DNA from 3 places in the Amycolatopsis sp. NPDC003865 genome. Region 3 is predicted to be linked to each of the others. Evidence: riboswitches for the same ligand, from Rfam matches in the RefSeq annotation. Region 3 holds a riboswitch; each other region holds the start of a gene.
What was found. Region 3 has a riboswitch for S-adenosylmethionine ahead of ACWEVP_RS35490 (methionine ABC transporter ATP-binding protein). Riboswitches for the same ligand answer to the same signal wherever they lie in the genome.

Region 1 (10,187 bases), on a different contig from region 3:
GGCCGGCGTCGACCCGCATCCCGTCGAGCCCGTCGGGCACCGGGAGCATCCGCGAGCTCACGCCTGCTCCTCCTGCTGCGCTTCGGCCTTCTTCTTGTCCTTGGTGGACGTGCCGTCGTAGTCCTTGCCCAGCAGGGACAGCAGCACGATCAGCGCGCCGCCGACGCAGATGGCCGAGTCGGCGATGTTGAAGATCGCGAAGCCCTTGCCGTTCGGGGCGAACGCCGAGATGAAGTCGACGACGTGCCCCTGCAGCCCGCCGGGCGCGCGGAAGATGCGGTCGGTGAGGTTGCCGGTGGCGCCGGCGAGCACGAGGCCGAGGCCGATGGCCCAGCCGATCGAGCGCAGCCGCCGGGACAGCCAGATGATCGCGATGACGACGGCGAGGGCGACCAGCGCGAGCACCCACGTCATGCCGGTGGCCATCGAGAACGCGGCACCCGGGTTGCGGATCACCTGCAGGTAGATCAGCCCGCCGAGGATCCGGACCGGCTCCTTGCCCTCGAGGTTGGCGGCGACCAGGTTCTTCGTCACCAGGTCGATCGCCCAGAACACGACGGCGACGGCGAAAACCCAGCCCACGCGGCGCTTCGGCAGCGGCTTCGCCGGCTCTTCCGGCGTCTCCTGCACGGTCTCGGGCGCCACCTCGGCGGCGGCTTCGGTGTCGGGTTCGGAGTGGCTGGGCTCGGTGCTCACCGCTCCATTCTCCACGGTGCTGGTCAGGCCGTGTCGGCGGCGGTGACCGCCCCGCGCAGGAGCACCGCGAACGCGGCGGCGAACAGCACGCCCGCCGCCACCAAAACCCCGGCCGGCGCAGTCGAAAAGACCACCGTGACCAGGACGAACACCGCGGCGACCGCCACCACGAACCAGCTGCGCTCGTACGCGGCCAGCACCAGCAGGCCCAGCGCGGCCAGGAGCGGACCGCGCACGTCCCCGGGCAGCCGCAGCTCGAGGGCGCCGACCAGGTCGAGCAGCGGGACGGCCACCAGCGCGCCCAGGGTGCCCAGCACGAACCGGACGGGCCGCGGCGGCGTGCCGGCCCGGCGCAGCGACAGCCAGTACCAGCCGGCCACGGCGAGCACCACGCAGGCGAGGCCGGTGAGCCAGCCGAGCGTCGCCGACGGGACCACGTCGGTCGCGGTGGCGATCGCGACGCCCGAGAGCTGGTTGTCGGGCAGGCCCGTGCCGCCGAGGCCACCGGTGCCCACCAGCATCCGGTTCTCGCGGGTCATCGGCAGCGCCTGGAGGCCGGCGAACCGGCCGATGCCGTCCGCCGGGACCAGCGCGACCGCCACCATCACGAGCTGGGCGAACCCCAGCGCGGCCAACGGGAACCAGGAACGCCGCCGTCTCCCCATCGGCCCAGGCTAGCGCTCAGCAGAACGGCGGCAGCTCCCGCGGGTCGCCGGCCGGGGCCCAGCGGCCGTCCACCTTCGCGTACTCCCAGCGGGCCCCGCGCGCGACGATCTGGCGCAGCGCCCGGACCACCCGGTCGACGTGCTCCTCGGTGCTGCCCAGGCCGAGGCTGACGCGGATCGCCTGCCGGCCGGTGCCCCCCGTGGTGCCGATGAGGCGCTCGGCCGCGATGTGGGCGCAGAAAGCGCCGTCGCGGACACCGATGCCGTACTCGGCCGACAGCACCGCGGCGAGCCAGCCCGGGTCGAAGCCGTCGACGACGAAGCTGACCGTGCCGACGCGGTCGACCGGCGCGTCGAACAGTCGCAGTTCGGCGCAGCCCGGGATGCCTTCGAGCCCCTTGCGCAGCCGGGTCAGCAGGGCCTGCTCGTGGTGGGCGATCGCGGCCCAGTTTTCGGACAGGGTTTCGCACGCGACGCCGAGCGCGTACACGCCGACGGTGTTGGGCGAACCGGCTTCGTGGCGCTCGGGCCCGGTGTTCCAGACGACGGCGTCCTCGGTGACGAGCTTGGTCGCGCCGCCACCGGCGAGGTAGGGCCGGGCGGCGCGCAGCCAGTCGGCGCGGCCGATCAGCGCGCCGGCGCCGAAGGGCGCGTAGAGCTTGTGGCCGGACAGTGCGACGTAGTCGACGTCCAGTTCCTTGATCGAGACGCGGCGGTGCGGGGCGAGCTGGGCGGCGTCGAGCGCGATGCGCGCGCCGTGCTTGCGCGCGACGGCCGCGATCTCGGCGACGGGGAGCAGCTCACCGGTCACATTGGACGCTCCGGTGACGACGACCAATCGCGGTCCCTGCGGGGCATCCGCGAGCGCTTCGTCCACAGCGGACACCGCGGCGAGGCGGGTGCGCGGGGTCGGGATCCGCCGGACGTTCGGGCCCTGCCACGGCAGCAGCGCGGCGTGGTGCTCGGTGTCGAAGACGATCACCGTGGTGTGCCGGGGCAGGCTGCGGGCGAGGAGGTTGAAGGAATCGGTGGTGTTGCGGGTGAACACGACGGTGTCGGTCCGCCGGGCGTCGACGAAGCGGCGCAGGACGTCGCGGGTGCGCTCGTAGAGCTTGGTGGAGACCTGGGACGCGAAGCCGGCACCGCGGTGGACGCTGGCGTACCAGGGCAGGAACTCGTCGACCTTCGCGCGGACGGCGTCGAGACTGGGGGCGCTCGCGGCGTGGTCGAGGTTGGCGTAGCCGATGGTCTCGCCGGTGACCAGCGGGACGCGCAGCGCGGCGCCGGCGACGGTCGGGATGGCTTGCGCGGCAACGGTTTCGAGCGGGGTGATCGTGCTGGTGCGGTCGATGGCGAGAGTCATCGGTGCCTCCTCGGCGGTCCGGGGGACCCCGGCGAGGGGCCCGCGCTTGCCCGTCGCACGGCGCGACCGGCCCGGTCTTCACCCGGGGCACCCCACCGCGGTAGGAGGGTTGCCGGCCAGCAAGCCGGGGCTTCGCGCTGGCACTCATGACCTGAGCCAGAAGGTAACCGAGAACGCGGCCGGCGGCCAACCCCCGCCTCACATTCTGAGACGCCGCTCACACACCGTGAGCGGTCAGAGCTTCGCCCGGAAATGGCCGGGGAGCTGCGTCACGGTGTTGTCCGCGAGGTGGGTCGCGGTGCCCGCGTACTGCCCGGCTCCGGCGGTGAAGCGCCAGCCGCCGAGGGTCTTGCCGTCGACGGGCTCGGCGGATTGGACATCCCCGCGCACGGTCCAGAGCGTGAAGTGCACGTGGGCGCCGGTGCTGGTGCCGCCGCACGGGAGCGCGTTGCCGGTCGAACCGAGGACGGCTCCGGCGTCGACGTGCTCACCGTCGGTGACCGCGATGGCCTCCAGGTGATAGTAGCCGGTCCGCCAGCCGCCGGCGTGGTCGACGGTGACCCAGTCCCCGCCGGCGCAGTGCCGCAGGTGCACGGTCCCGGCCAGCGGCGCGCGCACGGTCCGGTCGGCCGGGCTGAAGTCGATGGCGTTCTCGACGCCGGTGCTGCCGTCGTCGGAATGGATGCCGGCCGAGTAGACCTGCTGGCCGGCCTTGAACGGGAGGGCGAGGGCCGGGAACGGTGCCACTTCCGCGATCGCGGCCGGGGTGGCGAGCAGGCCGAGGACCACGGTCATCACGAGGGCGAGGGCGGTCCTGCGAAGTTTTGTCACCGTGCGTACCCCTTTGACCTAATGCTCACCCATTCGAACTAACTCGATCGGGCACAGAGTAGGCCAAAAGGCGGATCCCGGGGAAGGTTCCGGACGCGAAAGATCACCCTGGCGAGAAAAGATCACCACGTCGGCCCGGAGAGTGGACAGAGACCGGACAACGCAGGGTTCAGGCGGCTGCGGGCGGGGATTGCCGGGCGCGCCGACAGTGCCGGCGCAGGTGGGGCACTCGAGAACAGGCAGGGCGCTCGCCCGCCCCGAGCTGCCGTTGAATCGGACCGGCCGCGACCACGAACGGGTTGCCGCCCGGCTCGCGCGGCCACCGCCGGAAGCGGGTTACCGCCCCGACTCGCCCCGCCACCGGGCCAGCCGGCCGGCTCGGTCCACCGCGCGCAACCGGCGCTCGACCGCGTCGCGGACCGTCGTTGTCGTCACCACCAGCAGCTGGTCGTTCTCCTGCAGCCGGCTCGTCTTCTGCGGGGTGAAGCCGGCGCCCTCGCGGACCACCAAGCTGACCGTCGCGCCCGTCGGGAGGCGCAGCTCCGACAGGTACACGCCGTGCAGCTTCGACCCCGGCTGGATGCGGACCTGCAGCAGCTCGGCGCCCAGCTCGTCCAGCGGTGCGGAGTCGACCTCGACCTCGTGCGCCTCGGACTTCTTCGCCAGCCCGAGCTTGCGCCCGAGGGGCCCGAGCGTCGCGCCCTGGACCAGCGTCAGCACGATCACCAGCACGAACACCGCGTCGACCAGCCGTTGCGCGCCCGGCAGCCCCTGCGACAGCGGGATCATCGCCAGCACGATCGGCACCGCGCCGCGCAGCCCGGCCCACGACAGGAACGCCTGCTCCCGCCACGGCAACCGGAACGGCAGCACCGACAGCACCACCGAGATCGGCCGGGCCAGCAACAGCACGACGGCGCCGGCGACCAGGCCCGGGACCAGCGTCTCGAACAGCCGGCTCGGCGACGCGAACAGCCCGAGCAGCACGAACAGCCCGATCTGCGCCAGCCAGCCGAGCCCCTCGGCGAACGACAGCGTGTCCGACCGGTGCGGCAGCCGCGAATTGCCCAGCACCAGCGCGGCGACGTAGGTCGCGAGCAGCCCGGACGCGTGCGCCAGCTGCCCGGACGAGTACGCCACCACGCAGACCGCGACCGTCGCGAGCGGGTAGAGCCCGGTCGCCGGCAACGCCGCCCGGCGCAGCGCGATCCCGCCGAGCCAGCCGAAGCCGAGCCCGATCGCCAGGCCCGCGCCCAGTTCGTAGACCACCAGCAGCGGCAGCGTCCAGTCCACAGTGGTGCCTTCGGCCAGCACGACGACCGCAATGTACGCCGGCGCGTCGTTGATGCCGGACTCCAGCTCCAGCGCCCCGACCAGGCGCTTGCCGATGCCGGCCGTGCGCAGCACCGAGAAGACCGCCGCCGCGTCGGTCGAGGCGAGCACCGCACCCCACAGCAGGGCGAACCGCCAGTCGAGGCCGAGCAGGAAGTGCAGCGCCGCGCCGGTGACCGCGATGCTCACCACGACGGCCACTGTGGACAGTACGATTCCCAGTCCCAGCGCGGGTTTCACCGCCGACCAGCGCGTGGTCAGCCCGCCTTCGGCGAGGATCATGACGAGCGCGGCGAGGCCGAGCGACTGGGTCAGCTCCGGGTTGTCGAACCGGATGCCGAAGCCGGCTTCGCCGAGCACCACGCCGATCCCGAGGTACAGCAGCAGCGAGGGCAGGCCGAGCCGGATGGAGACGCGCACGGCGAGCACGGACGCGAGCAGCACGACGCCGCCGACGCCGAGCAACACGGGGAGCTGGTCCATGCCGCCTCCCTCCGAGTGCCGTGGGCACTCAGAATAGTGAAGCGGGTGGGTTAACTCGTTCGTGTACCGCCGGCCCGGGTCGGGCACTCGGTGTGTTAAGGCCTACCGAGCGCAGCGAGATCGACACCGAGCGCCGCGAACGGCTTGACGGCACTGGGATGCACCTTCACGGCGCGGTGGCCGTCGCGGCCCACCCAGCCCGCCTCGACCGCTCGCTCGAGCAGCGCCGCGGGCAGCGCGCCGGCGAGGTGGTCGCGGCGTTCCGTCCAATCCAGACAGTCGCGCAGCAGCGGCCGCCGCCCGGCGGCCACGGGCACGCCGAGCTCGGCCAGCACCTCGCGGCCGCGGCCGGTCAGCGCCAGCCCGTCGGCGGTTTCGAGCAGGCCGGTGGCGAGCATGCCGTCGCGGACGGCGACGCCGAGCACGCCGGCGAGGTGGTCGTAGCAGGTCCGCGCGAAGCCGAGCCGCTTCACCCGCAAAGACGACTTCAGCCCGGTCACTGGGCGGTGCCCGACGGTTTGCCGGGGGCTCCGGGTGGCGGAGCCCCCGGCCCGGGGCAGCGCCCCGGATGTCACCGCGTGCTGGGCCAGGTGCTCGATCAGCTCGGCCACGTGCGGGTCGGCGATCCGGACGTAGCTGGCGCGGCCCTGCTTGACCCGGACGACGAACGCGGCGTCGACCAGCCGGGCGACGTGCTCACTGGCCGTGGAGAGCGCGATCCCGGCCGCTTTGGCCAGCTCGCCGACGGTCCAGGCGCGCCCGTCGAGCAGGGCGAGGCACATGGTGGCCCGGCTCGGGTCGGCGAGCACCGCCGCGACTTCGGCGAGGGCGATCGTCTCCATGCCCCCACGCTACGGCGGCAGCACTTCGTCCGCGGCCGAAGCGTCAGATGCCCTTCAGGAACTTCGCCGCCAGGGTGACCGCCGGGCCCGAGTCGTTGGACTCCTCCAGGAGCACCGCGAAGGCCACGTTCCCCCGGTACCCGACGAACCAGCCCGTGGCGTCCGAGCCGTCGCCGAACTGCGCGGTGCCGGTCTTGCCGTAGACCTCCCCCGCGACGCCGGCGCCGCGACCGGTCCCGCTGGTCACGACGGCCCGCATCATCTTCCGCACCTGGGCGAGCACCGCCGCGGGCGGCGGCGAGTAGCCCTTGACGACCGTCGTGTCGAGGTCGTGCCACAGGCGCGGCGTGATGGCCTTGCCGGACGCGACCGTCGCCGCCATCACCGCTCCCCCGAGGCAGCTCGCCTGGATCCGGCCCTGGCCGAACCCGTCCTCGACCTGCTCGTCCTTGCTCGCCGCCGGCTCGACCTTGCCCAGCTCGGTGTCGATCCCCGGGATCTCGTAGTCGGCGTTGAGGCCCAGCTCGTTCGCGGCCTTCACCAGCCCGTCGGCCGGCAGGTCCAGCGCCAGCTGCCCGAACGTCGTGTTGCAGGAGCGCGCGAACGCCGTCTGCAGGTTCGTCGCGCCCAGCTCGAAGCCCTCGTTCTTGACCGTCCGCGTCCCGACCGTCGCGACGCCGGGGCAGTCGACCGGCGACTGCGCGTTCAGGCCGCTCTGCTGGATCGCGGCGACCGAAGTCGCGATCTTGAACGACGAACCGGGCTCGTACAAGCCGTGCAGCGCCTTCGGCTGGTTCCCGGCGGCCGAGTTCTGCGCGACGGCCAGGATGTCGCCCGAGCCGGTGTCGATGGCGACCATCATGGCCGAGCCCTTGAAGCTGTCCACCGCGGCCTGCGCGGAGTTCTGCGCGGACAGGCTCAGGCTCGACGTCAGCGCCTTCGCCTCGCCGTCGGCCTTCCCGAACAGCGTCTCCACGCTCTTCCCGCTGGTGTCGACGCGCTGGACGGCGAAGCCGCTCCCGCTCGCCGCCGTGACCTGCCCGCCGAGCGCCGACTTCAGCAGCGGCGCCGGGTCGCCGTCGACCACGCGCAGGCCGCCGGCCCCGTTGATCAGCAGCGGCTTGCCGTCGCGGTCGGCGACCGCCGTCGTGTCCTGCACCGCGGTGCTGACCACCAGCCGCTGGCCCGCCTCCAGCTTCGGGTGCAGCAGCGACGGCGCCCAGTGCACGAGCCACTTCCCGTCGGCCTGGGTCAGCTCGAACGGCACGTCGTAGGTCCAGTTGCCCGGCTTCAACGCCCACGACACGCTGAACGTGCCGCCGGTCCGCTTCGCCCCGGCCGGGGTCGGCTGGAGCACGGTCAGCTTGGCCACGACCGACCTCGGGTTCAGCGTGTTCCGCGCGTCCCGCAGCGCCACCCCGGCCGCGGGCGCGGCGTCGGTCAGCCTGGCCGCGGCGTCCGGGTTGTTCTCGGCCACGTCCTGCAGGTACTCCGTGATCGCCGAGTGCGGGTCGGCCGCGCCCGGGCTCTCGACGCTCGTCGCGCCGGCTTCCGCCTCGGGCGCCGACCCGCCGTTCAGCACGAAGAACGCCGCGACGACCACCACCACGACGAGCAGCGCGCCGCCGATCAGGATGCCGCGTCTTCTGGCAGGACTCATTTCCGCGATCCCCTCCCCCAAGGAAGCCGCCCACGAAGCGTCGGGGTGGCCGGTCAGGCGCTCACCTTACCGGCCACCCCCGACAAGTCAGGCCTTTTCGACCGCGACCGTGACCTTCGTGCCGTCGCCGACCGTCCCGGCGGAGCCGTCGGCCACCGAGCCGTAGGTCACCGACGTGGAGAGGGTCTCCGAAGCCAGGAACTGCTCGTGCACCCGGGCCGCCTCGACGACGTCGCCGGGCGCGTCCACGGTGAGCGCGATCCGGTCGGCGACGTCCAGCCCGGCGTCGCGGCGGGCCTGCTGCACGACCCGGATCAGGTCGCGGACCACGCCTTCGGCCGCCAGCTCCGGCGTCACCTCGGTGTCGACGAGGACCAGCCCGGACCCGCCGGGCAGCTCGGCCGCCGCGCCGCCGCCCTTGGCGACCAGCCGCCGCTCGAACTCGCCTTCCCGCAGCGTGAGGCCGGCCGCGACCACGGCGCCGCCCTGGAACGACCAGTCGCCCGCCTTGACGGCCTTGATCACGGTCTGGACGTCCTTGCCCAGCCGCGGGCCCGCCGCACGGGCGTTGACCGCGACCTCGAACCCGCCGTGCGCGGCGACGTCGGTGGTCAGCTCGACCGCCTTGACGTTCACCTCGTCGCGCAGGATGTCGGCGAAGGGCGCCAGCGACTCGGCGTCCTCGGCCGCCACGACCAGCGACGACAGCGGCAGCCGCACGCGCAGCTTGTTCGCCTTGCGCAGCGACAGCGCCGACGACGCCACCTGCCGCACCCGGTCCATCGCGGTGACCAGCGCCGCGTCCGCGGGCAGGTCGTTCGCGTTCGGCCAGTCGGTCAGGTGCACCGAGCGGCCGCCGGTCAGGCCGCGCCAGACGACCTCGGTGGTCAGCGGCAGCAGCGGCGCCGCGACCCGCGAAGTCACCTCCAGCACGGTGTGCAGCGTGTCGATCGCGTCCTGGTCGCCGGCCCAGAAGCGGTCCCGCGAGCGGCGCACGTACCAGTTCGTCAGGACCTCGAGGAAGTCCCGGACGGTCTGGCACGCGCCGGCGACGTCGTAGTGGTCCATCGCGTACTCGACGTCGGTGACCAGCTCGTGCGTCTTCGCCAGGACGTACCGGTCGAGCACGTTCGGCGAATCCGTGCGCCACTTGCCTTCCACGCCTTCGGCGTTCGCGTACAGCGCGAGGAAGTAGTACGAGTTCCACAGCGGCAGCACGGCCTGGCGGACGGCGTCGCGGATGCCCTTGTCGGTGACGACCAGGTTGCCGCCGCGCAGGATCGGGCTCGCCATCAGGTACCAGCGCATGGCGTCGGAGCCGTCGCGCTCGAAGACCTCGTTGACGTCCGGGTAGTTGCGCAGCGACTTGGACATCTTCGCGCCGTCCGAGCCCAGCACGATGCCGTGCGACACGCAGGCGCGGAACGCCGGCCGGTCGAACAGCGCCGTCGCGAGCACGTGCAGCAGGTAGAACCAGCCGCGGGTCTGCCCGATGTACTCGACGATGAAGTCGCTCGGGTAGTGGTGCTCGAACCAGTCGGCGTTCTCGAACGGGTAGTGCACCTGGGCGTAGGGCATCGATCCGGAGTCGAACCAGACGTCCAGGACGTCCGGCACGCGGCGCATCGTCGACTTCCCGGTCGGGTCGTCCGGGTTCGGCCGGGTCAGCTCGTCGATGAACGGCCGGTGCAGGTTGTCCAGCCGCACGCCGAAGTCCGCCTCCAGCTCGTCGAGCGAGCCGTAGACGTCGGTGCGCGGGTACGCCGGGTCGTCCGACTGCCACACCGGGATCGGCGTGCCGAAGTAGCGGTTGCGCGAGACCGACCAGTCGCGCGCGTTCTCCAGCCACTTGCCGAACTGGCCGTCCTTGACGTTCTCCGGGTACCAGGTGATCTGCTGGTTGAGCTCGACCATCCGGTCCTTGAACTGCGTCACCGCGACGAACCACGACGACACCGCGCGGTAGATCAGCGGGTTGCGGCAGCGCCAGCAGTGCGGGTACGGGTGGTCGTAGGTCTCGTGGCGCAGCAGCAACGCGCCCTGCTCGGCCGCGGAACCCGTGCCGTTCTTGAGGTCGCGGATGATGTTCGGGTTGGCGTCGAACACCTGCTGCCCGGCGTAGTCCGGCACGGTGGCATCGAACTTGCCCTGCGCGTCGACCGGCGTCACCGGCGTGATGCCGGCGGCGTCGGTGACGACCTTGTCCTCTTCACCGTAGGCGGGCGCGATGTGCACGACGCCGGTGCCGTCTTCGGTGGTGACGTAGTCCGCGGCCAGCACGCGGTGCGCGTTCTCGGTGCCGGTGAAGTACGGGA
Region 2 (10,187 bases), on a different contig from region 3:
GTGCACCTAGCCGACCCGGAAGCCCGCTGGCTGATCACGGTGGCGCGGCACGGCGCGCGGGCACCCGGCGCGGTCGTCGCCTGGCCCGGCGGCTGGGCAGGCGGGCTGCTGGCCGCCGCGGTGCTCGTGGTGCTGGTGCTGGCCGCCCGGCACCGGCGGCTCCGGCTGGCCATGGCGGTGCTGGTCGTCGGCGCGCTGCTGGTGTCCGTGCCGGTCCGGGTGCTCGCACCGGCGTGGCCACCGCGTGACTGGGCGATGGTCGAGTGCGACGTCGGCCAGGGCGACGCGGTGGTGCTGGCGACGGCTGAGCCCGGCCGGGCCGTCGTCGTGGATACCGGCCCCGAGCCGGGACCGGTGGACGAGTGCCTGCACCGGCTGTCGGTGGAGCGGATCCCGTTGCTGGTGCTGAGCCACCTGCACGCGGACCACATCGGCGGGCTCTCGTCGGTCTTCGACGGCCGGTCGGTCGGCGCGGTCGCCGTCGGCGCGGGGCGGGCGCCGGAGTGGGCGTGGCGTCAGGTCGCGGCGGAGGCGAGGAAACAGGAGGTGCCGTTGGTCGAGCTGAGCCCGGGGGAGCGGATGGCCTGGCCCGGCCTGACGCTCGACGTGCTCGGCCCGCGGTACGTGCCGGCCCGCGCGGCGGACACGCAAGACGGCACGACGATCAACAACAGCTCGGTGGTCCTCCGAGCGCGAACCCCGGCCGGCCGGGTGCTCCTGACCGGCGATGTCGAGCTGGCGGCCCAATCGGACCTGCTGGCCGACGTCGATGACTTGAAAGCGGAGGTGTTGAAGGTGCCCCACCACGGTTCGCGCTACTCGCTGCCGGCGTTCCTCGCGGCGGTCGCGCCCAGGGTGGCGTTGGTCAGCGTGGGCGCGGGCAACACGTACGGCCACCCCAGCAAGTCCACAATGGACGGCCTGAAAGCCTTGGGCGCGTTGGTGACCCGCACCGACGTGGACGGCGACACGGCGGTGGTCACCGGAACGGCGATCGTCCGCCGGGGCGAGCCGCGTGGTCCGCCCCGCCGGTAGCGGGTCACCCGGCGCGGGCGCTCTCGTCGGCCTGGCGGTCGCGTTCGAAGGTGATCCTGCGGCGAGCCCACTGCTGCCCGCCCTCTTCGGCCAGGGTCTCCACGCGCGCGACCAGCACCCGGACCGCGTCCTTGCCTTGGTACGGCGGTGCGGAATGGAGGTACAACGCCGCTTCACGCTCGATCGCGTAGCCGATCTGGCTGTGCTCCACCCAGTTCTGGTGCATGCCGAACGTCGTCCGGATGCCGGTGGCGACCAGCACGACGGCGCCGAGCGCAGCGATGACGACCGAGTCGAGGTGGGCGGTCGCGGCCACCGGGATCGCGGCCGAGCCGGTGAGGGCGATGACCTCCACCACGCCGTACCGCAGGCGGTCTCGCCGGGCGCCCTTCTTGTACCAGCGCCACTTCGCGACGACCGTCATCGGCAAGGCCTGGCCGTCGCGTTCGGCGGTGACCATCCAGTGCTTGCCGAGATTCCGCATTCCGAACCCTCCCGGACCGAGCCGACACCTGGCGGGTGCCGACCTTATCGGTCCGGGGAAACGCGAAAGGAGGTACTCGCCGGGGCGAGCCGCGTGGCCCGCCCCGGCGGGGACGTCAGTAGCCGAGCGCCTCGTTCACCGCGGCGGCCGACGGCGGCACGGTCGCCTTCGGGCCGATGTGGTTCTCGACCGCGTCGAGGGTCTTGAGGCCGTCGCCGGTGATCAGGAGGACCGTCTCGGCGTCCGGGTCGAGCTTGCCCGTCTCCACCAGCTTCTTCGCCGTCGCCACGGTGACCCCGCCGGCGGTCTCGGTGAAGATGCCCTCGGTGCGGGCCAGCAGCCGGATGCCCTCGACGACCTCCTCGTCGGTGACGTCCTCGATCGCGCCGCCGGTGCGGTTGACGATGTCGAGGACGTACGGGCCGTCGGCCGGGTTGCCGATCGCCAGCGAGCGGGCGATCGTGTCCGGCCTCACCGGCTGGACCACGTCCTGGCCGGCGCGGAACGCGGCCGACACCGGCGAGCAGCCGGTCGCCTGTGCGCCGAACACCTTGTACGGGCTGGCGTCCACGAGACCGAGCTGGCCCAGCTCGCGGAAACCCTTGTCCACCTTCGTCAGCTGCGAACCGGAAGCGATCGGCACGACGATCTGCGGCGGGATGCGCCAGCCGAGCTGCTCGGCGACCTCGAAGGCGAGCGTCTTCGAGCCCTCCGAGTAGTACGGCCGGACGTTCACGTTCACGAACGCCCACTTCGGGTGCTCACCGGCCAGCTCGGTGGCGAGGCGGTTGACGTCGTCGTAGTTGCCGTCGACGGCGATCAGGTCGCCGTCGTACACCGCGGTGGTGAGGATCTTGGCGCGCTCGAGGGTCTTGGGGATCAGCACGACCGACCGCCAGCCGGCGCGGGCCGCGGCGGCGGCCGTCGCGTTGGCCAGGTTGCCGGTCGAGGGACACGCCAGCACCTCGAAGCCGAACTCGCGGGCCGCGGCCAGCGCGACGGCGACGACGCGGTCCTTGAACGAGTGCGTCGGGTTGCCGGTGTCGTCCTTGACCCACACGCGCTTGAGGCCGAGTTCCTTGGCGAGGCGGTCGGCGCGGACCAGCCGGGTCGCGCCGGGCTCGGTGTTCGGGATCTCTTCGACGTTGGACGGAACCGGGAGGAGCTTCTTGTAGCGCCAGATGTTCTTGGGGCCGGCCTCGATGTCCTCGCGGCGGACGCGGCCGAAGTCGTAAGCGACCTCGAGCGGCGAGAAGTCCTCGGCGGAGACGAATTCCGGGGCGAGCGGCTGCCGGTGACCCTCTTCCTTCGACACCAGTTCGACGGCGGGACCGAGATCCGGGGTCTTCGTGGTGGAGGTCGTGCCGAGGGTTGCGGTCATCGCGAGGTTCCTTTCCTCATCTGCCCCGCCGAAGCGGGCCGGAATTGGCACCGTGGTCGTCAGCTACCCCGCGATCGCGGGATGACAGGCTGTACGCCGGTTGCCGGGGCTTCGTCGGGCCGTTCCCTCTGCCCCTCTGGATGAGCGGTATTCGGTTGTCGGTGCGCGCCGATCGGCGCGCCGCCTCGTGGACACCGTACGACATCGCGCTCACGCCGTGCCACGCCGGTTGCCGCACATCACCGGAGCGGGCGCACAACACCGCAAGTGAGAGGATCCTCGGGTGACCGCGCAAGCCACCGCCCCCGCCCCGCTGCACCTGGTGCTCGGCGAGGAAGAACTGCTGATCGAACGGGCCGTCCGCGAGACGCTCGCCGCGGCCAGGGCGATCGACGCCACGGCCGAGCTGACGCGGGTCCGGGTGTCGGATCTCACAGCACCTGAGCTGGCCGAACTCGTCAGCCCGTCGCTGTTCAGCGAAGGCCGGGTGATCGTCCTCGAGTCGGCGCAGGACATCTCGCAGGAGCTGGCCGACGCCGTGGCTTCCTACCTGAAGGACCCGGCGGACGGTGTCGTGCTGGTCGTCGTGCACACCGGCGGCGGCCGCAGCAAGGCGGGCAAGTCGCTCCCCGCGGCGCTGAAGAAGGCCGGCGCCGAGGTCACGGAGTGCCCGAAGCTGACCAAGCCGGCCGAGCGCGAGCAGTTCGTGCGGCACGAGGTGCGCCGCGCGGGCGGCAAGATCGACCCGGCGGGGGTGGCTGCGCTGATCGACGCGGTGGGCTCCGACCTGCGCGAACTCTCCTCGGCGGCCAGTCAGCTGGTCGCCGACACGGGCGGGACGGTCGACGCCGACGCCGTCCGCCGGTACCACCGCGGCCGCGCCGACGTGACGGGCTTCGCGGTCGCGGAGAAGGCGGTCAGCGGCGACCGGTCGGCGGCGCTGGAGTCGCTGCGCTGGGCGATGCAGCTGGGCGTCCCGCACGTCCTGGTGGCGGACGCGCTGGCCGACGCCGTCCGCACGATCGCCCGGGTGTCGGGCGCGGGCCGCGGCAACCCGAACCAGATGGCCGGCGAGCTGGGCATGCCGCCGTGGAAGATCCGCAAGGCCCAGGGGCAGTCGCGGGGCTGGAACCAGGACGGCCTGGCCACGGCGATGCGCGTGGTCGCGCGCCTGAACGCCGAGGTCAAGGGCGTGGCGGCCGACCCGGGCTACGCGCTCGAGCGCGCCGTCCTCGAAGTGGCGGCCGCCAAGGGCTGACCCCGGGCATGAAGAAAGCCCCGGCCGGAGCCGGGGCTTTCCCAGAAATCAGCTTCAGAGCGCGTTGACGCGCTTCGCCAGCGCCGACTTCTTGTTGGCGGCCTGGTTGGCGTGGATGACGCCCTTCGAGACGGCCTTGTCCAGCTTCTGGGCGGCGTCGCGCTGCAGCTCGACGGCCTTGGCCTTGTCGCCGGCCTCGGCGGCTTCGCGGACCTTGCGGATCGCGGTCTTCACCGAGGACCGGATCGCCTGGTTGCGCTGACGCGCCTTCTCGTTCGTCGTGATGCGCTTGATCTGCGACTTGATGTTGGCCATAGGGCAACTCCTGTTTCACTCGGTGAGATCGCCGCCGCGCTGAAGTGGCCCCGCGGAAAGCGGGTTTCCTCCATGACGGAATGCCGCACGGGCAGCGAGCGACCACTTTAACAGCCGGGCCGCGGGCGTCCGGCACCGGGAGTACGGTGGGTGACGGCAGTGCCTAGGGTTCCGTCGCCGGCCCGCGCAGCCGACACACAACCAGGGCCGGCGGGCCTGGTCCGAGCGGCACCATCGGCGGGCCCGGACGGCCGGTCGTTCATCTGACGGGGCAAAAGCCTGGAGGACCCGGTTTTCGCGCGCGCGAAAACCCGAAGGGGTCCCGTGAACGCCACCGCTCTGTCCCTCGTCCTCGTCGCCGCCGTCGTGCACGCCGCGTGGAACCTCGCCGCCAAGCGGATCTCCTCCGGCGGTACCCAGTTCGTCTGGCTCTACTACACGGTTTCCGCCGTCTTCCTGCTGCCGGTGACCGTCGTGCTGCTGGTCGTCGAGCCCGCACGTCCACAGTGGAGCTGGCTGCTCGCCGCCGTGGTGACGTCGGTGCTGCACGTCGCCTACGGCGTCGTCCTGCAACGCGGGTACCGGGTCGGGGACCTCTCCGTCGTCTATCCCGTCGCGCGGGGCACCGGGCCGCTGCTGTCGGTGCTGGCCGCCGTCCTCGTGCTCGGCGAACGGCCCGGCGTCCTCGGCCTGGTCGGCGCGTTCCTGGTCATCGCCGGCGTGCTGGTGATCAGCACCGGCCGCCAGGCGGACGACGCACGGGCGGTCAAGGCGGGGATCCGCTACGGCCTGCTGACCGGCGCCACCATCGCCGGCTACACGCTCTGGGACGCGCACTCCGTGACCGGCCTCGGTGTGCCGCCGGTCGTCTACTTCGGCCTCGGCTCGATCCTGCAGAGCGCGATGCTCGTGCCCGGCGCGCTGGCCGGCCGCGCCGAAGTCCGCCGCGTCTGGCGCGAGCAGCGCCGGGAGGTGCTGGTGGTCGCCGTGCTGTCGCCGGTCGCCTACATCCTCGTGCTGTTCGCCCTCACGATGGCGCCGGTCAGCCTGGTCGCGCCGGCGCGCGAGCTGAGCATCGTGCTCGGCGGTGTCGCCGCGTGGCTGGTGCTGGGCGAGCGCAATGCCGTCCGGCGGCTCGCCGGGTCGGTGATCGTGCTGTCCGGCATCGCCGCGATTGCGGCCGCCTGAGCGCGTCCGGTAGGGATGGTCGGATGGAAGTCCTGAAGAGCAGGCTGATCGTCCGTGCGCGCGACGCCGCCGCGGCGACGGCGTTCTACCGCGACACGCTCGGCCTGGCCGTGGAGCGCGAGTTCCCCGGCGGCACGGTGTTCTTCCTCGGCCACGGCTCGCTGGAGGTTTCCGGCCGGGGCGAAACCGGCTCGTCACCCGATCTGGTGCTCTGGCTGCAGGTCCGGGACCTCGCCGGGACGCTGGCCGGCCTGAAGGAGCGGGGCCTGGAGCCGGTGCGGGACGCCCAGCGCGAGCCCTGGGGCCTCGACGAGGCCTGGATCGCCGACCCGGACGGCACGCGCATCGTGCTGGTCGAGGTGCCCGAGGGCCACCCGATCCGCACGGACACCCGCTAGGCGGGCTTGACGGCGCGCAGCTGCGCGGCCAGCGCGGCGAAGCCGGGCGGGTCCCAGGTCCAGGTCTGCAGGTCGGCGAAGCCCGCTTCGGCGGCTTCGTCGGCCAGGACGTGCCTGCTCACGGGCAGCCACTTCTCGTGCGCGGACAGCAGCAGCCGCCCGCCGGGGCGCAGCACCCGGAACAGCTCGGCGAAACCGGCCGCGCGGTCGTCCCAGAGCATCACGTTGTTCACGGTCAGCACGACGTCGACGGAGCCGTCGGGCTCGCCGGTGCGCGCGGCCGAGCCCTCGCGCAGCTCGACGCGGTCGGCGCAGCGCTCCTGGCAGAGCGCCAGCATCTCGGGGGAGGGGTCGACGCCGATGGCGCGCCCGGCCAGCCGCGCGGCGGCCTCCAGGCCGACGCCGGGACCGGGCCCGACGACCAGGACGGTGTCGTCCGGTTCGAGCCGGGCCAGGTCGACGACGCGGTGTTCGGTGGCGGCATTGCCTCGCGCCATCACCCAGCCGCCGAGGCGGCCGAGCGGGCCCGAGGGGTGACCGAACGCACGGTCGAGAACGCGGGCGAAGCCGCTGGTCTCCGGCTGGGGAGGGGGTGCCGGCTGGTGCGAAGTGCTCATACTTCGAGGGCACCACGGATCGCGAAAGCCCGCATCGGGGATGACCCCCACCCGCACCCGGAGGGTCATGGGAACATAGAGGTGGCCATCCCCGACTTTCCGAGGACTCATTCGAGTGACGACGTTCGCCGACACCACCTTCACGCCTCCGGAGCTGATCCGGAACTTCTGCATCATCGCGCACATCGACCACGGCAAGTCCACCCTGGCCGACCGCATGCTGCAGCTCACCGGCGTCGTCGAAGAGCGGGCCATGCGCGCTCAGTACCTCGACCGGATGGACATCGAGCGCGAGCGCGGCATCACGATCAAGGCGCAGAACGTCCGGCTGCCCTGGAAGGTCGACGGCCAGGACCACGTCCTGCACATGATCGACACGCCCGGCCACGTCGACTTCACCTACGAGGTCTCCCGCGCGCTGGAGGCGTGCGAAGGCGCGATCCTGCTGGTCGACGCCGCGCAGGGGATCGAGGCCCAGACGCTGGCCAACCTCTACCTGGCGCTGGAGAACAACCTCCAGATCATCCCGGTGCTCAACAAGATCGACCTGCCGTCGGCCGACCCCGACAAGTACGCGGGTGAGCTGGCCCACATCATCGGCTGCGAGCCGGAAGACGTCCTGCGGGTTTCGGCCAAGACCGGCATGGGCGTCGGCGAGCTGCTGGACGAGGTCGTCAAGCAGGTCCCGGCGCCGCAGGGCGACGCCGACGCGCCGGCCCGCGCGATGATCTTCGACTCGGTCTACGACACCTACCGCGGCGTCGTCACCTACATCCGGGTCGTCGACGGCAAGATCACGCCGCGCGAGAAGATCAAGATGATGTCGACCGGCGCGACGCACGAGCTGCTCGAGGTCGGCATCATCTCGCCGGAACCCAAGCCCAGCAAGGGGCTCGGCGTCGGCGAGGTCGGCTACCTGATCACCGGCGTGAAGGACGTCCGGCAGTCGAAGGTCGGCGACACCGTGACGTCCGAGCGCCACGGCGCGAAGGAAGCGCTGGCGGGCTACCGCGAGCCGAAGCCGATGGTCTACTCCGGGCTGTACCCGGTGGACGGGTCGGACTACCCCGAGCTGCGCGAGGCGCTGGACAAGCTCCAGCTCAACGACGCCGCGCTCGACTACGAGCCGGAGACGTCGGTGGCGCTCGGGTTCGGCTTCCGCTGCGGTTTCCTCGGCCTGCTGCACCTGGAGATCACGCGCGACCGGCTCGAGCGCGAATTCGGCCTCGACCTGATCTCGACGGCGCCGAACGTCATCTACCGCGTGGTGCTCGAAGACCGCAGTGAGGTCGTCGTGACCAACCCGTCGGACTGGCCGACCGGGCTGAAGATCGCCGAGGTGCACGAGCCGGTGTCGAAGGTGAGCATCCTCGCGCCGTCGGAGTTCGTCGGCACGATCATGGAGCTGTGCCAGACGAAGCGCGGCACCCTGCTCGGGATGGACTACCTGTCCGAGGACCGCGTCGAGCTGCGCTACAACATCCCGCTGGCGGAAATCATCTTCGATTTCTTCGACACGCTGAAGTCGCGTACGCGCGGTTACGCGTCCCTCGACTACGAAGAGGCCGGCGAGCAGATCGCGGATCTGGTCAAGGTGGACATCCTGCTGCAGGGCGAAACGGTGGACGCGTTTTCGGCGATCGTCCACAAGGACGCGGCGTACGGCTACGGCAACCGGATGGCGACCCGGCTGCGCGAGCTGATCCCGCGCCAGCAGTTCGAGGTCCCGATCCAGGCGGCGGTCGGGTCGCGGATCATCGCCCGCGAAACGATCCGCGCGATCCGCAAGGACGTGCTGGCGAAGTGCTACGGCGGTGACATCTCGCGGAAGCGGAAGCTGCTGGAGAAGCAGAAGGAAGGCAAGAAGCGGATGAAGACCGTCGGCCGGGTCGAGGTTCCGCAGGAAGCTTTCGTCGCCGCTCTGTCCACTGAGGACTCCGGAAAGAACAAGAAGTAACTGTTCCATTGATGTGACAGCGGCGCCCATATTCACGCCTCCGCGTGAATATGGGCGCCGAACCGGTGTTCGATGCGGTTTCTGTCGGTGGTGCCTGCTTTGCTCTGGTGCGAAGAGTGAAAGGAGAGCACCATGACGGTCATGGCAGACATCGAGCATCCCGCCGGTTCGGGCCCCCTGACGGTGCAGGACCTCGAGGGGATGCCGGACGATGGCCGACGCCGTGAACTCATCGACGGGGTGCTCATCGTGAGCCCCGCGCCGGGACTCAGACACCAGAAGATCGCTTACCGGCTCTACGGCGTACTGGAAGCTGCATGCCCGCCTGACTTCGAGGTCGTCGGCGCGCCGTTCGCGGTGCACTCCGGCGACGACACGGAGCTGCAGCCCGACGTCCTGGTCGGCCGGGCCGAAGACTTCACGGAAAAGGATCTCCCGGCGCCGCCGGTGCTGGCCGTCGAGGTGCTGTCGCGTAGCACCGCGATCTACGACCTGAACCTCAAGAAGGCGGTCTATGAGCGGCTCGGGACGGGGAGCTACTGGGTGATCGATCCGGAGGAGCCCGCGCTCACGGTGTTCGAGCTGGACGAAGACGGTTGCTACCAGCAGGTGGCCAAGGCGGCTGGTGACGAGGTCTGCGAGGTCGAGCGGCCGTTCCCGGTGCGGATCGTGCCGAGGGAGCTGCTGGGCCGGCTCGGCTGAACCTCCGTCAGCGGATGCGGGGCGTGCCGCGCAGCTGGGCGTGCAGCTGCCGGTTGCGCAGCTCCTTCCGGAGCCGGTCGACCACCGCGTCGAACAGGGCCGGGTCGAGGATGGCCGTCTGCTCGAACTGCCGCCGCTGGGGTGGAGCGGGTGCCAGCTTGCTGCGGGGTGCGTAGCGCTGCACGGAACTCTCGAGGCCGCCACCGGTGACCAGGTCGAGCCAGAGGGCGTCCCGCAGGTATCCGTCGCCGAATCGTGCCGACCGGCGGACGCTGATGTCGGCGATGTGCGACCACGGCACCACCCGCGTGCTGAGCGTGCCCGCGGGCACGCGGAGACCCTCGTCGCCGACGGTGAGGTCACGCAGGCTCTCGAAGCCGCGCTTCAGCTCGCGCGCCCGGGACACGCGGAACGCCGCGATCGCGATCAGCACGGACGCCGCGTACGCGCCACCGATCAGCCACGGCGACAGCCCGCGCAGCAGGCCGAGGGCGAGGGCCGCCCCGAAACCGGCGTCGGCGACGACGAGCAGGCCGAGCAGGATCTTGACCGGCGTGCTCACGCGGCGTGGTGACTCGGGCAACGGGTCGACTCCTCGGGCCGTGCTGGTCAGGGGTTGCCGATTATCCGGTCCGCGGTCACGAAGACCGCGACCCGCCGCTCTTCGGCCATCACGCGGTCGTACTCGTCCCAGTCGTCGTGCGTGCCGGTCGCGGCGATGAAGACGTCGCGCAGGAGCTTCGGCAGGCCCGCGGGGTCGAAGGCGGGGTCGGGGTCGTCGGGCCCGATGAGGTGGGTGGCACCGGTGACGGAGACCCAGTTCCAGCCGCGCCGGAAGGTGACGGTGGCGTG
Region 3 (10,187 bases):
TCGGCGGCGACCTCGACCGCCGTCTGCGCGTCCTCGCAGAGGAACGCGCAGGTCGGGCCGGAGCCGGAGACCGTGCCGGCGAGCGCGCCCGCGTTGACGCCCGCGCGCAGCGTGCGGCGCAGGCCCGGCCGCAGCGACACCGCCGCCGCCTGGAGGTCGTTGCCCAGCAGCAGCGCCAGCTGCCGCGGGTCACCCGATGCCAGCGCCTCGACGACCGGGGTGTGCGAGCCGATCCGCGGCGGGTTGCCGTCCGCGCGCAGCCGGTCGAGCTCGCCGAACACCTTCGGCGTCGACAGGCCCTGCTCGTCGAAGGCGAGCACCCAGTGGAAGGTGTGCCGGGAGAGCACCGGGACGAGCCGCTCTCCGCGCCCGGTGCCCAGCGCGGTGCCGCCGTAGAGCGCGAACGGGACGTCGCTGCCCAGGCCGGCGGCGATTTCGGCGAGTTCGTCGCGCGTGACGTCGAGGTTCCACAGGCTCGCCAGCCCGACCAGGGTCGCGGCCGCGTCGGCACTGCCGCCCGCCATGCCGCCCGCGACCGGGATGCCCTTGCGCAGCACCACCCGGACCTTCGGGTCGCCGGAGCGCCCGACGTGCGCGGACAGCGCTTCGACCGCGCGCCAGGCCAGGTTTTCGGGGCCGGTCGGGACCGAGCCCTCCCCCTCGCCGTAGACCTCGATGCCGGGCTCTTCGGTGACCGCGACGGTCACCTCGTCGGTCAGCGACAGCGCCTGGAAGACGGTCACCAGCTCGTGGTAACCGTCTTCGCGCAGGTCGTCGACCGCCAGGTGCAGGTTGACCTTGGCCGGAACCCGGACGGTGACTGGGGGCGGAACTACGGCGAGCACCCGACCAGCCTACGTGCCCGCGAAAACGCCCCGATGCGCCATGCGCATCGGGGCGTTCTCGGGGTTCGGGTCAGGCCGCGACGCCCTGGGGGCCGCGAGCGGTGTGCGTCACGTGGCCGCCGCGCTCGGCGACCCAGGCCAGGGCCGCGTCGGCGCGCTCGCCGCGGACACCCAGGCGGAAGCGGCCGACCGGGGTGTCGCCGATCCGGGTCAGGCCGCCGCCGATGGTGGCGAACTCGACGTCGAAGCGGCCCGCCGCCTCGGGCAGCAGCGCGCCGACCGACGCGAAGCCGACCAGCACGACGTCGACCGAGCGGTCGTAGCGCGACGCCTGCGAGCGCGTGGTCTCGATGGCGGGCAGCAGCGCCTGCGCGGTGCGGCTGGCCGGGTTCGAGATCAGGTCGAGCACCGTGCCGCGCTCGACGACTGTGCCGTCCTCGAGCACCGCGACGTCGTCGCAGACCCGGCGGACCACGCCGGCGTCCGGCGTCGTGATGACAACCGTGGTGCCCAGCTCGGAGCGGGCGCGGTCGAGCACGGCGAGGACCGAACCGGCCTCCTCCGGGTCGACGCCGGCCGTCGGGTCGTCGGCGAGCAGCACGGCGGGCGCCGCCGCGAGGGCCTTGGCGACCGCGACGCGGCGGAGCTGACCCTCCGACAGCTCGCCGGGACGCTGCGTCGCGCGCTGCGTCAGGCCGACCAGGTCGAGCAGCGAGCCGACCCGGCTGCGGCGCTGCGGGCCGTCGACGCCGAGCTGCTCGAGCGGGGAGGCGATGTTGCCGGCGATGGTGCGCTCGGCGATCAGCTCCGGCTTGGTCGAGACGACGCCGAGCTGGCGGCGGATCTCGCGCAGGCGGCGGCCGTCGAGGGTGCCGGTGTTGAGGCCGTCGAGCCGGACGACACCGCGGTCGGGCCGCTCCTGCAGCGCGATGCAGCGGGCGAGGACGGACTTGCCGGACCCGGCGGGACCGACCACGCCGAACAGCGAGCCCGCCTGGACGTCGACGCTCACGTCGCGCAGGGCGAGGACCGAATTTCCGTTGGTGGCAAAGGATTTGGACAGGTTTTCGACGGTGATCACGAAGGCTCCAGAAAACGGGGTGCGCGCGGCGCGCGGCACCCGGCCGCAAGCGAAAGTCGTCCTAAGTGGACGGTGCGTGAAGAAGAGGTGGACCGGCTACGACGAGCTCAGTGGGAGCGTCGACATGCGGTCACGGAGCGGCGGCCTTCGTCGACAACGCGACGCCTGGTCAGGAGCAGGGGGCGGGCTACCCTCTTCATCGGAAACGGCCTCCATCGGTCCTGGCGGTAGCACCTGCCCTGCGGAGGGTGGTTGCTGCGACTTCGGCGAGCCAGGTCTCTCAGTCGCTCGGGATGGACGTACTGAGTAAAACCGATCCCGAGGAGCGAACGCAAGCCCGTCGGCCCAGATCACACGACTGGAGGTGTCCGAATCGCGACATGGCACGGCAAGAGGCGTGCTTTTCGCCGACCGGCGTCGACTTCCACTGTGGACCTGCTAACGGACGGCGGCGATCCGGGCGAAGTCGTGCACGTCCAGTTGTTCACCGCGGGTCTTCGGATCGATCCCGGCGGCCGTGAGCAGCTCCCCCGCGCGCTCGGCGGAGCCCGCCCAGCCCGCGAGCGCGGCGCGGAGGGTCTTCCGGCGTTGCGAGAAGGCGGCGTCGACGAGGCCGAAGAGCCGATCGCGGTCGTCCGACGCCGGAGCGTCACCGCGCTCGAAGGCGACGAGCGCCGAGTCGACGTTGGGCACCGGCCAGAACACCGAGCGCGGCACGGCGGCGACCTTGCGCGCCGGGCCGTACCAGGCGAGCTTGACGCTGGGGACGCCGTAGATCCGGCTGCCGGGTCCGGCGGCCATCCGGTCGGCGACCTCGGTCTGGACCATGACGAGACCCTTGGCGAGCGAGGGCACTTCGGCGAGCAGATGCAGCACGACGGGGACGGCGACGTTGTAGGGCAGGTTGGCGACGAGCGCGGTCGGCTCGCCCAGTTCCTCGCGGGTGACGCGGAGGGCATCGGCCCCGACGACGGTCAGCCGGCCCGCGGCCTCGGGCCCCCGCTCGGCGACGGTCTTGGGGAGCCGTTCGGCGAGCTTGGGATCGATCTCGACGGCGACGACGTGCGCACCGGTGGCGAGCAGGCCGAGGGTCAGCGAGCCGAGCCCGGGCCCGACCTCGAGGACGACGTCGTCTTCGGCGACGCCGGCCAGCTCGACGATCCGCCGGACGGTGTTGGGATCGTGCACGAAGTTCTGCCCGAGCTTCTTGGTCGGCCGCACGTCGAGTTCGGCCGCCAGCCCGCGGATTTCGGCCGGTCCCAGCAGTTCAACCACCGGACGAGCTTACCGATCGTGGTCCGGCGGGCTTCCGCTCGGTGCAAGTCGTCGTGGCAGACCCAGGAACGCGAACGGCCCCCACCTCGTCGAGGTGAGGGCCGTTCGGAAAAGCTCTCAGGCCTTCTTGCCGCAGACCGGCCAGGCGCTGTAGCCGCCACGGGCGTCGCGGACCTTCTCCGCGATCGCGATCTGCTGCTCGCGCGACGCCTGGTTCGGGTACGCCGCGTACGCGTCGCCGCCGTAGGCGTCCCACGTGCGCTTGTCGAACTGGAGGCCGCCGTAGTAGCCGTTGCCCGTGTTGATGGCCCAGTTGCCGCCCGACTCGCACTGCGCGATGCGGTCCCACGCCGAGCCGTCGCCGATCGCCGGCGTCGGGGCCTGCTTGGTGCCGACGTGGATGATCTTCGGCTTCGGCTGGGTGATGACCTGCTCGGAGATGCTCTCGCGGGAGACCTCTTTGCCGTTCTTCTGCGTGACCTTGTAGGTCACCATCTTCTCGCCCGGCGTGCCCGGGTCCTCGACCGAGGTCTTGCCCTTGGCGAGGTCCGGGTCGTCGACGCGCTGCTCGGGCGGGTCGATGCTCTCCTTCTGGACGACCGTCGAGACGCCGGTGCGGCTGATGTGCACCTCGGCGCCGTCGGTCAGCTTGACGTCCAGGCCGCCCTCGGCCTGGTCCTCCGGGCCCAGGGTGAGCTTGTACTCGCCCAGGAACTCCTTCGTCGTGACCGCGGTCGTCTTCACCTGCTTCGGCGCGTTGGCGCCGTCGTACAGGGTGATGTTCTTCAGGGTCTTGATCTCGACGGTGGCGCCCTGCAGGGGCAGCTCGCCGTCCTTCGGCATCGACATCCACGTGCCGGGCTTGTCCAGCTCGGTCATGCCGAGCTGGCCCAGGGCGTCACCGAGGTGGGTGGCGCGGACCCAGGAGGTGTGCTCCGCGCCATCGACGATCATCTTCAGCTGGCGGCCGCGCTCGAGCTTGATGACGCCGCCGTCGCCGACCTCCGCCTGTGGGGAGGGGGAGAGCGAGTCGTGCGCGCCCACGGACAGGCCGGCGTCCTCCAGCACCTCGCCGACGGTGTCGCCGAACGAGTGCACGGTGGTCTGCTGGCCGTCGACGTCGACGGTGATGCTCTTGTTCATCGCCAGCGCGGCCGCGCCGCCGCCGGCGATGGAAATCATGACGCTGAGGACGGCGCCCTTGAGGAAGCGGCGCTTCCAGACCTTGGTCGTCTGGCGGAGGCCCTCGTCCAGAGCCGCACGACGCGCTTCGGGGGAAGCGGTGCGGTCCTCCTCGAGGCCGTCCGGGATGACGATCGGCGGCAGGTACGTCGTCTCGGCGTTGATGAGGCGGATCAGCTCGTCGACGTCGACGTCGATCTCGGCCATCATCGCGTCGGCGTCGGGGCCGAGCGCGGCGAGGATGTCCTGCTGCGTGATGTTCGGGTCGTCGGAGAAGTCGAGCTGGCCGTATGCGGTGTCCTCGAAATAACTGCGTTCGAGGACGGCGGAGCGCGCTCCAGCCTGTCTGCTACCTGTCACCGGGGATCGTTCCCTTTCACGAGACGGCGGTCGGGGGCGCCGTCTCTACGACTGGGCGTGACGATCGGGAACTGCTGAGCGCAGGTCCGACCGGCACGATCACGGGACAGTAACGGGTCGCGGCGGGTTGCGCAAACACCCCCCGGAGTGTCGTGATCCCCGTCACTCCATCAGGTGGACGATCAAGGACCCCTGATGTCGCAATGCGTTCAACCCGTTGTGACACTGGGGAGTCGGTAGACGCGCTCGGCGGTGGTCCGGACCGATTCGGCGACTTCGTGGACAGCTTCGCCCCTGAGCGCCGCGAGGTGACGGACGGTGTAAGCGGCGCCGAACGGCTCGTTCGGCCGCCCACGGAACGGGTGGGGGGTCAGAAACGGCGCGTCGGTCTCGACGAGGTACTGGTCCGCCGGGCAGAGCCGGGCCGCCTCGTGCAGTCCCTTCGCGTTCTTGAACGTCACCGTGCCCGCGAAGGAAAGGACGTATCCCGCGTCCAGGCACTTGCGGGCCATTTCCGCGTCCCCGGAAAAACAATGGAAGATTACGGCGTTCGGCGCATTCTCTTCGGCCAGGATGCGCAGCACGTCGTCGTGGGCCTCGCGGTCGTGGATCATCAGCGGCTTGTCCAGCCGCTTGGCGAGGTCGATGTGCCAGCGGAACGCCTCCTGCTGGGCGTCGTGCGGCGAGTAGTCCCAGTAGTAGTCGAGGCCGGTCTCGCCGACGGCGACCACGCGGTCGGTCGCGGCCAGGCGCTCCACCTCGGACTTCTCGGCCTCGCCGAACTCCTTGGTCCGCGTCGGGTGGACGGCGACGGCGGCCCAGACCCGGCGGTCCCAGGTGGCGGCCTCGGCGGCCCAGCGGGCCGAAGCGAGGTCGTCCGCCACCGTGACGACGCGGGCGACGCCGGCGCGCTCGGCGCGGTCGACCATGGCCGTGACATCGGCCGCGGTGACCGCGCCGCACGCGTCGAGATGGGTGTGCGCGTCCACCACCGTCACCGGGAGCCGGTCCGGGACCGGCGGCAGCTCGCGCTTCTGATCACCCATGCGTTCTTCTTACTCCTTGATGATCGGCGCCCACTCCGGACCGGTCTCGCCGAGCGCCGGGTCGAGCTTGGTGAACAGCGGCGACGGCTTGGCCAGGGGCTTGCCGACCTCGATCGGCGTCGACTCCCACTTCGCCTGCTCGGCCGCGTAGTCGCCGGTCAGGATCGGGTTGACCCGGCCGTCGATGTCGAGGTCCTCGACCTCTTTCAGCTCCGGCTGGGCGGCCCAGACGCCGGTGCCGCCGAGGGCCTCGTGCACCTTCTGGGCCGAGTGCGGCAGGAACGGCGTCAGCAGCGTGTTGGCGTCCGAGACGACCTGCAACGCGGTGTGCAGCACGGTGTCGCGCCGCGTCGGGTCGTCCTTGAGCTTCCACGGCTCCTGGTCGGAGATGTACTTGTTCGCCGCGGTGACGACCTTCATCGCCTCGCTCGCCGCCAGCTTGAACCGGGACCGGGCCAGGTGCGCGCCCGCGGTGTCGAACGCCTTGCGGGAAAGCGCCTTCAGCTCTTCGTCGGCCGCGGTCGGGGCCTCCGGCCGCGGGATGGCGCCGACGTTCTTGTGCGCCATCGAGATGGACCGGTTGACCAGGTTGCCCCACTCGTTGGCCAGCTCGAAGTTGGTCCGGCGGACGAACTCGTCCCAGGTGAAGTCGGTGTCCTGGGTCTCCGGGCCGGCGACCGAGATGAAGTACCGCAGCGTGTCCGGGCCGAAGTCGCGCAGGAAGTCCTCGACGTAGATCACGCGCCCGCGCGAGGTCGAGAACTTCGAGCCGCTCATGGTGAGGAACTCGCTGGAGACGATCTCGTCGGGCAGGTGCAGCCGGCCGTACTTGCCCGGCTCGCCGCCCTTGTCGCCCTCGCCGTTGTGCCCGAACAGCAGCGCCGGCCAGATCTGGGCGTGGAAGGTGATGTTGTCCTTGCCCATGAAGTAGTACGACCGGGCGTCGGCGTTGTTCCACCACTCCTGCCACGCGTCCGGATTGCCGGACCGGCGGGCCCACTCGACGCTGGCCGAGAAGTACCCGATCACCGCGTCGAACCAGACGTAGAACCGCTTCAGCGGCTGGTCGCGCCAGCCGTCGAGGGGGATCTTGACGCCCCAGTCGAGGTCGCGGGTGATCGGCCGCGGCCGCATGTCGTCGATCAGGTTCTTGGTGAAGTTGAGGACGTTCGGGCGCCAGTCGGTCTTGGTGCCCAGCCAGTCGCCGAGGGTCTTGGTGAACGCGGGCAGGTCGAGGAAGTAGTGCTCGGTCTCGACGAACTTCGGCGTCTCGCCGTTGATCCGCGACTTCGGGTTGATCAGCTCCGCGGCGTCGAGCTGGTTGCCGCAGTTGTCGCACTGGTCGCCGCGCGCGCCGTCGTACCCGCAGATCGGGCAGGTGCCCTCGACGTAGCGGTCGGGCAGCGTGCGGCCGGTGGACGGGCTGATCGCGCCGCGCGTGGTCTTCGGCACGACGTAGCCGTTGCGGTGCAGCGCCAGGAAGATCTGCTGCGTCACCTCGGCGTGGTTGCCGGTGGTGGTCCGCGTGAACAGGTCGTAGGACAGGCCCAGGCCCTGCAGGTCGTTGCCGATCTGGCGGGTGTACTTGTCCGCCGTCTGCTGCGGGGTCGAGTTCTCCTTGTCGGCCTGGACGGTGATCGGGGTGCCGTGTTCGTCGGTCCCGGACACCATGAGCACCCGGTTGCCGGCCATTCGCTGGTAGCGGGAGAAGACGTCGGACGGGACGCCGAATCCGGACACGTGGCCGATGTGGCGGGGGCCGTTGGCGTAGGGCCAGGCCACCGCGGTCAACACAGGGGTGCTCATACCTTATTAGCCTACGGAGGGCGTCACGCGCTTTGTCGGGAGGGAGGCCCCGGTTGCCGGACTCGGGGTGGTGCGAGCCGCCCGGCCGGCAAGTGGCCGAGGGAGCCCGCGACCGGCCGGGGGTGCCCGAGCGACCGGCTACGTCACCCAGGGCGGCGGCCGCACGCCGGAGACCGAGGTTGCCGGCGAGCTCGACCTGGCCGGCCCGGCGTCGCGCCGAGGTGGTGATGTCGTCCGGGGCGGTGGGCCGGCCGGCCGTCCAGCGCTACCCCCCGCTTGTCGAAAACGCCTGATCAACCAGCGGGTTGTCACTGCGGGTCCGCCTCCGGCGACGTATGGTGTGCTCTCCACCGACGTGCCGGGGGCGGACTGTGACGGAACCGGAGAGCGAACGCGGGATCTCGCTGTCCCACCGGGAGCGGGTGACCGACTGGCACGCCGTCCGCGGGGCGGAGACCCGGTTCGTGTCGGTGACGATCAGCGAGAACGTCAACTGGACCAGCTCCGCGGCCGAGCGCAACCTGGCCGGCGCGCAGGAGGCGGGCCTGCACGTCGGCGGCCGGCACTACGCCCGCCCCGGCGCGGCGCACGACCAGGCCGACCACTTCGTCCGCACGGCCAGCAGGCTCGGCGCGTTCGCGCCCGGTTCGCTGGCGCCGGCGCTGGAGGTGGCGGCGCCGAGCGTGGACGACCGGTTCATCAAGACGTGGATCAAGCACGTCCGGCACGCGGCGCGCATCGAGCGGGTGCTCGTCTACGCCGACCACGACTGCTGGGCCAACCGGCTGCACCCGGACCGCTGGGCCGACAGCGAGGTCGTGCTGTGGCTGGTCCGGCACAACGGCATCCCCGGGCGGCCGGGCTGGTTCCACTCGCGGCTCGGCGTGCACCAGCACGCGTACGGCCCGGACGTGCGGGGCGTCGACGGGCCGGTGGAGCAGAACGCCGTCGTGTACCCGTTCACATTGGGTGACCTGCTGCTCTGACGTGTGGTGGTATGTCGCCATGCGCGTGACGAGCAGGGCACTCCGGACGGAAGTCACGCCCGCGCGCGCTTTTTCGGTGCTTGCCCACCACAACGCGTCGCGCGGGCTGCCGCCACCGGCGATGGTGTCCGGCGACTGGTTCTCTTCACGGGCGGTCATCGCGCCTTCGCTCGCGGTCGCGCCTGGCGGCTTTCCCGCGTGCCCGGAGGTCGATGCCCCGCCGGGCGTGATCGGCGGCGGCTGGTTCGGGTACCTGGCGTACGACGGCTCCGGCGCGCTCCCGCCGGCCGCGTGGGGTTGGGCGGACCACGTGCTGCGGTGGTCCGCTTCGGGCACCTGCTACCTGGAGTCCCTCGACGGCGGCGGGCCGTCGGTGTCCACAATGGAGTCACTGCTGACGTCTTCGGCCGGGGCGCTTTCCTGGTCCTCGGGACCCCTGCGGCGTCCGTTGCCGTCGGAGCACCGGGACGCGGTGAAGGCGTGCGTGCACGCGATCGAGGCCGGCGAGCTGTTCCAGGCGAACATCTGCAGCCGGTTCACGGGGTCGTTTTCGGGGTCCCCCGCCGCTTTGTTCGCGGCCGGGGTGTCCTCTTTGGATCCGCGGCGGGCGGCGTTCGTCTCGGGCCCGTGGGGGTCGGTGGTTTCGTTCTCCCCGGAGCTGTTCCTCGCCCGCCACGGCCGCGCGGTCCGGTCGACACCGATCAAGGGCACGCTCCCCCGCCGGGGCCCGGCCGACGACGGGAACGCCCTGTTGCTGCGCCAGTCGGTGAAGGACGTCGCCGAGAACGTGATGATCACGGACCTGGTGCGCAACGACCTCGGCCGGGTGTGCGAGGTGGGGTCGGTGACGGTGCCGTCGCTGCTGCGGGTCCGGCCGGCACCGGGGGTGTGGCACCTGGACTCGACGGTGACGGGGACGCTGCGACCGTCCGTTTCGGACAGTCTCCTGCTGGCGGCGGCCTTCCCGCCCGGTTCCGTGACGGGCGCGCCGAAGATCCGCGCGCTGGACCTGATCGCCGACCTGGAACCGTGCGGACGCGGGGTCTACACGGGAGCGATCGGCCTGGTGTCCCCGGCGGCGGGGCTGGAGCTGAACGTGGCGATCCGGACGTTCGAGATCGCCGACGGCACGGTGTCCCTGGGCGTGGGCGGCGGTATCACGGCCGATTCCGACCCGGAGGCGGAGTGGCAGGAGTGCCTGCACAAGGCGGCACCCCTGGAACGCCTACTTGCCGGGGTCGAGCAGTAGCTTGCCGACCGTCTTGCGGGAGCGCAGGGCCTCGTGCGCGCCGCGGGCGTCCGACAGCGGGTACTCGCCGCCCGGGATCGCCTTGAGCCTGCCTTCTCCGACGAGCGCGAACAGCTCGTTCAGCGCCGTCCCGAAGACGTTGCCCGGCAGGCGGAAGACGTGCGGCAGCCACATGCCGCTGATGGTCGTGCTGTGGCCGAGGACGTTGCGGAGTTCGACGGGCTTCGGCGCCTCCCGGCCGGCCATGCCGTAGAAGGCGAGCCGGCCGAACGGCGCGAGCGCGGCGATGCTCTGGTCGGTCGTGGTGCCGCCGACCATGTCGAGCACGACGTCGACGCGGCGGCCCTCGTTGGCCTC

Region 1: it holds a riboswitch for S-adenosylmethionine, as region 3 does, so the genes downstream of both, ACWEVP_RS24005 (aminotransferase class V-fold PLP-dependent enzyme) here and ACWEVP_RS35490 (methionine ABC transporter ATP-binding protein) in region 3, are expected to answer to the same signal.
Region 2: it holds a riboswitch for S-adenosylmethionine, as region 3 does, so the genes downstream of both, thrC (threonine synthase) here and ACWEVP_RS35490 (methionine ABC transporter ATP-binding protein) in region 3, are expected to answer to the same signal.

What each region holds. Positions count from the first base shown of each region.
Region 1 covers NZ_JBSGJA010000010.1:101,969-112,155, forward strand. The annotation lists gene ACWEVP_RS23990 (RluA family pseudouridine synthase) at 1-61, opposite strand, end outside; gene lspA (signal peptidase II) at 58-645, opposite strand; gene ACWEVP_RS24000 (hypothetical protein) at 720-1,361, opposite strand; gene ACWEVP_RS24005 (aminotransferase class V-fold PLP-dependent enzyme) at 1,378-2,724, opposite strand; SAM riboswitch class IV at 2,762-2,876, opposite strand; gene ACWEVP_RS24010 (M23 family metallopeptidase) at 2,959-3,555, opposite strand; gene ACWEVP_RS24015 (potassium/proton antiporter) at 3,892-5,370, opposite strand; gene ACWEVP_RS24020 (ArsR/SmtB family transcription factor) at 5,466-6,212, opposite strand; gene ACWEVP_RS24025 (penicillin-binding transpeptidase domain-containing protein) at 6,256-7,872, opposite strand; gene ileS (isoleucine--tRNA ligase) at 7,960-10,187, opposite strand, start outside.
Region 2 covers NZ_JBSGJA010000005.1:134,400-144,586, reverse strand. The annotation lists gene ACWEVP_RS14815 (ComEC/Rec2 family competence protein) at 1-1,035, shown strand, start outside; gene ACWEVP_RS14810 (DUF4231 domain-containing protein) at 1,040-1,519, opposite strand; gene thrC (threonine synthase) at 1,635-2,900, opposite strand; SAM riboswitch class I at 2,914-3,047, opposite strand; gene holA (DNA polymerase III subunit delta) at 3,184-4,158, shown strand; gene rpsT (30S ribosomal protein S20) at 4,213-4,473, opposite strand; gene ACWEVP_RS14790 (DMT family transporter) at 4,798-5,661, shown strand; gene ACWEVP_RS14785 (VOC family protein) at 5,685-6,059, shown strand; gene ACWEVP_RS14780 (class I SAM-dependent methyltransferase) at 6,056-6,676, opposite strand; gene lepA (translation elongation factor 4) at 6,792-8,633, shown strand; gene ACWEVP_RS14770 (Uma2 family endonuclease) at 8,766-9,335, shown strand; gene ACWEVP_RS14765 (PH domain-containing protein) at 9,343-9,918, opposite strand; gene ACWEVP_RS14760 (pyridoxamine 5'-phosphate oxidase) at 9,945-10,187, opposite strand, start outside.
Region 3 covers NZ_JBSGJA010000018.1:177,811-187,997, reverse strand. The annotation lists gene ACWEVP_RS35495 (4-(cytidine 5'-diphospho)-2-C-methyl-D-erythritol kinase) at 1-845, opposite strand, end outside; gene ACWEVP_RS35490 (methionine ABC transporter ATP-binding protein) at 916-1,926, opposite strand; SAM riboswitch class I at 2,136-2,226, opposite strand; gene rsmA (16S rRNA (adenine(1518)-N(6)/adenine(1519)-N(6))-dimethyltransferase RsmA) at 2,365-3,201, opposite strand; gene ACWEVP_RS35480 (transglycosylase family protein) at 3,319-4,743, opposite strand; gene ACWEVP_RS35475 (TatD family hydrolase) at 4,953-5,789, opposite strand; gene metG (methionine--tRNA ligase) at 5,799-7,595, opposite strand; gene ACWEVP_RS35465 (glycoside hydrolase family 25 protein) at 7,967-8,581, shown strand; gene ACWEVP_RS35460 (aminodeoxychorismate synthase component I) at 8,601-9,830, shown strand; gene ACWEVP_RS35455 (quinone oxidoreductase family protein) at 9,807-10,187, opposite strand, start outside.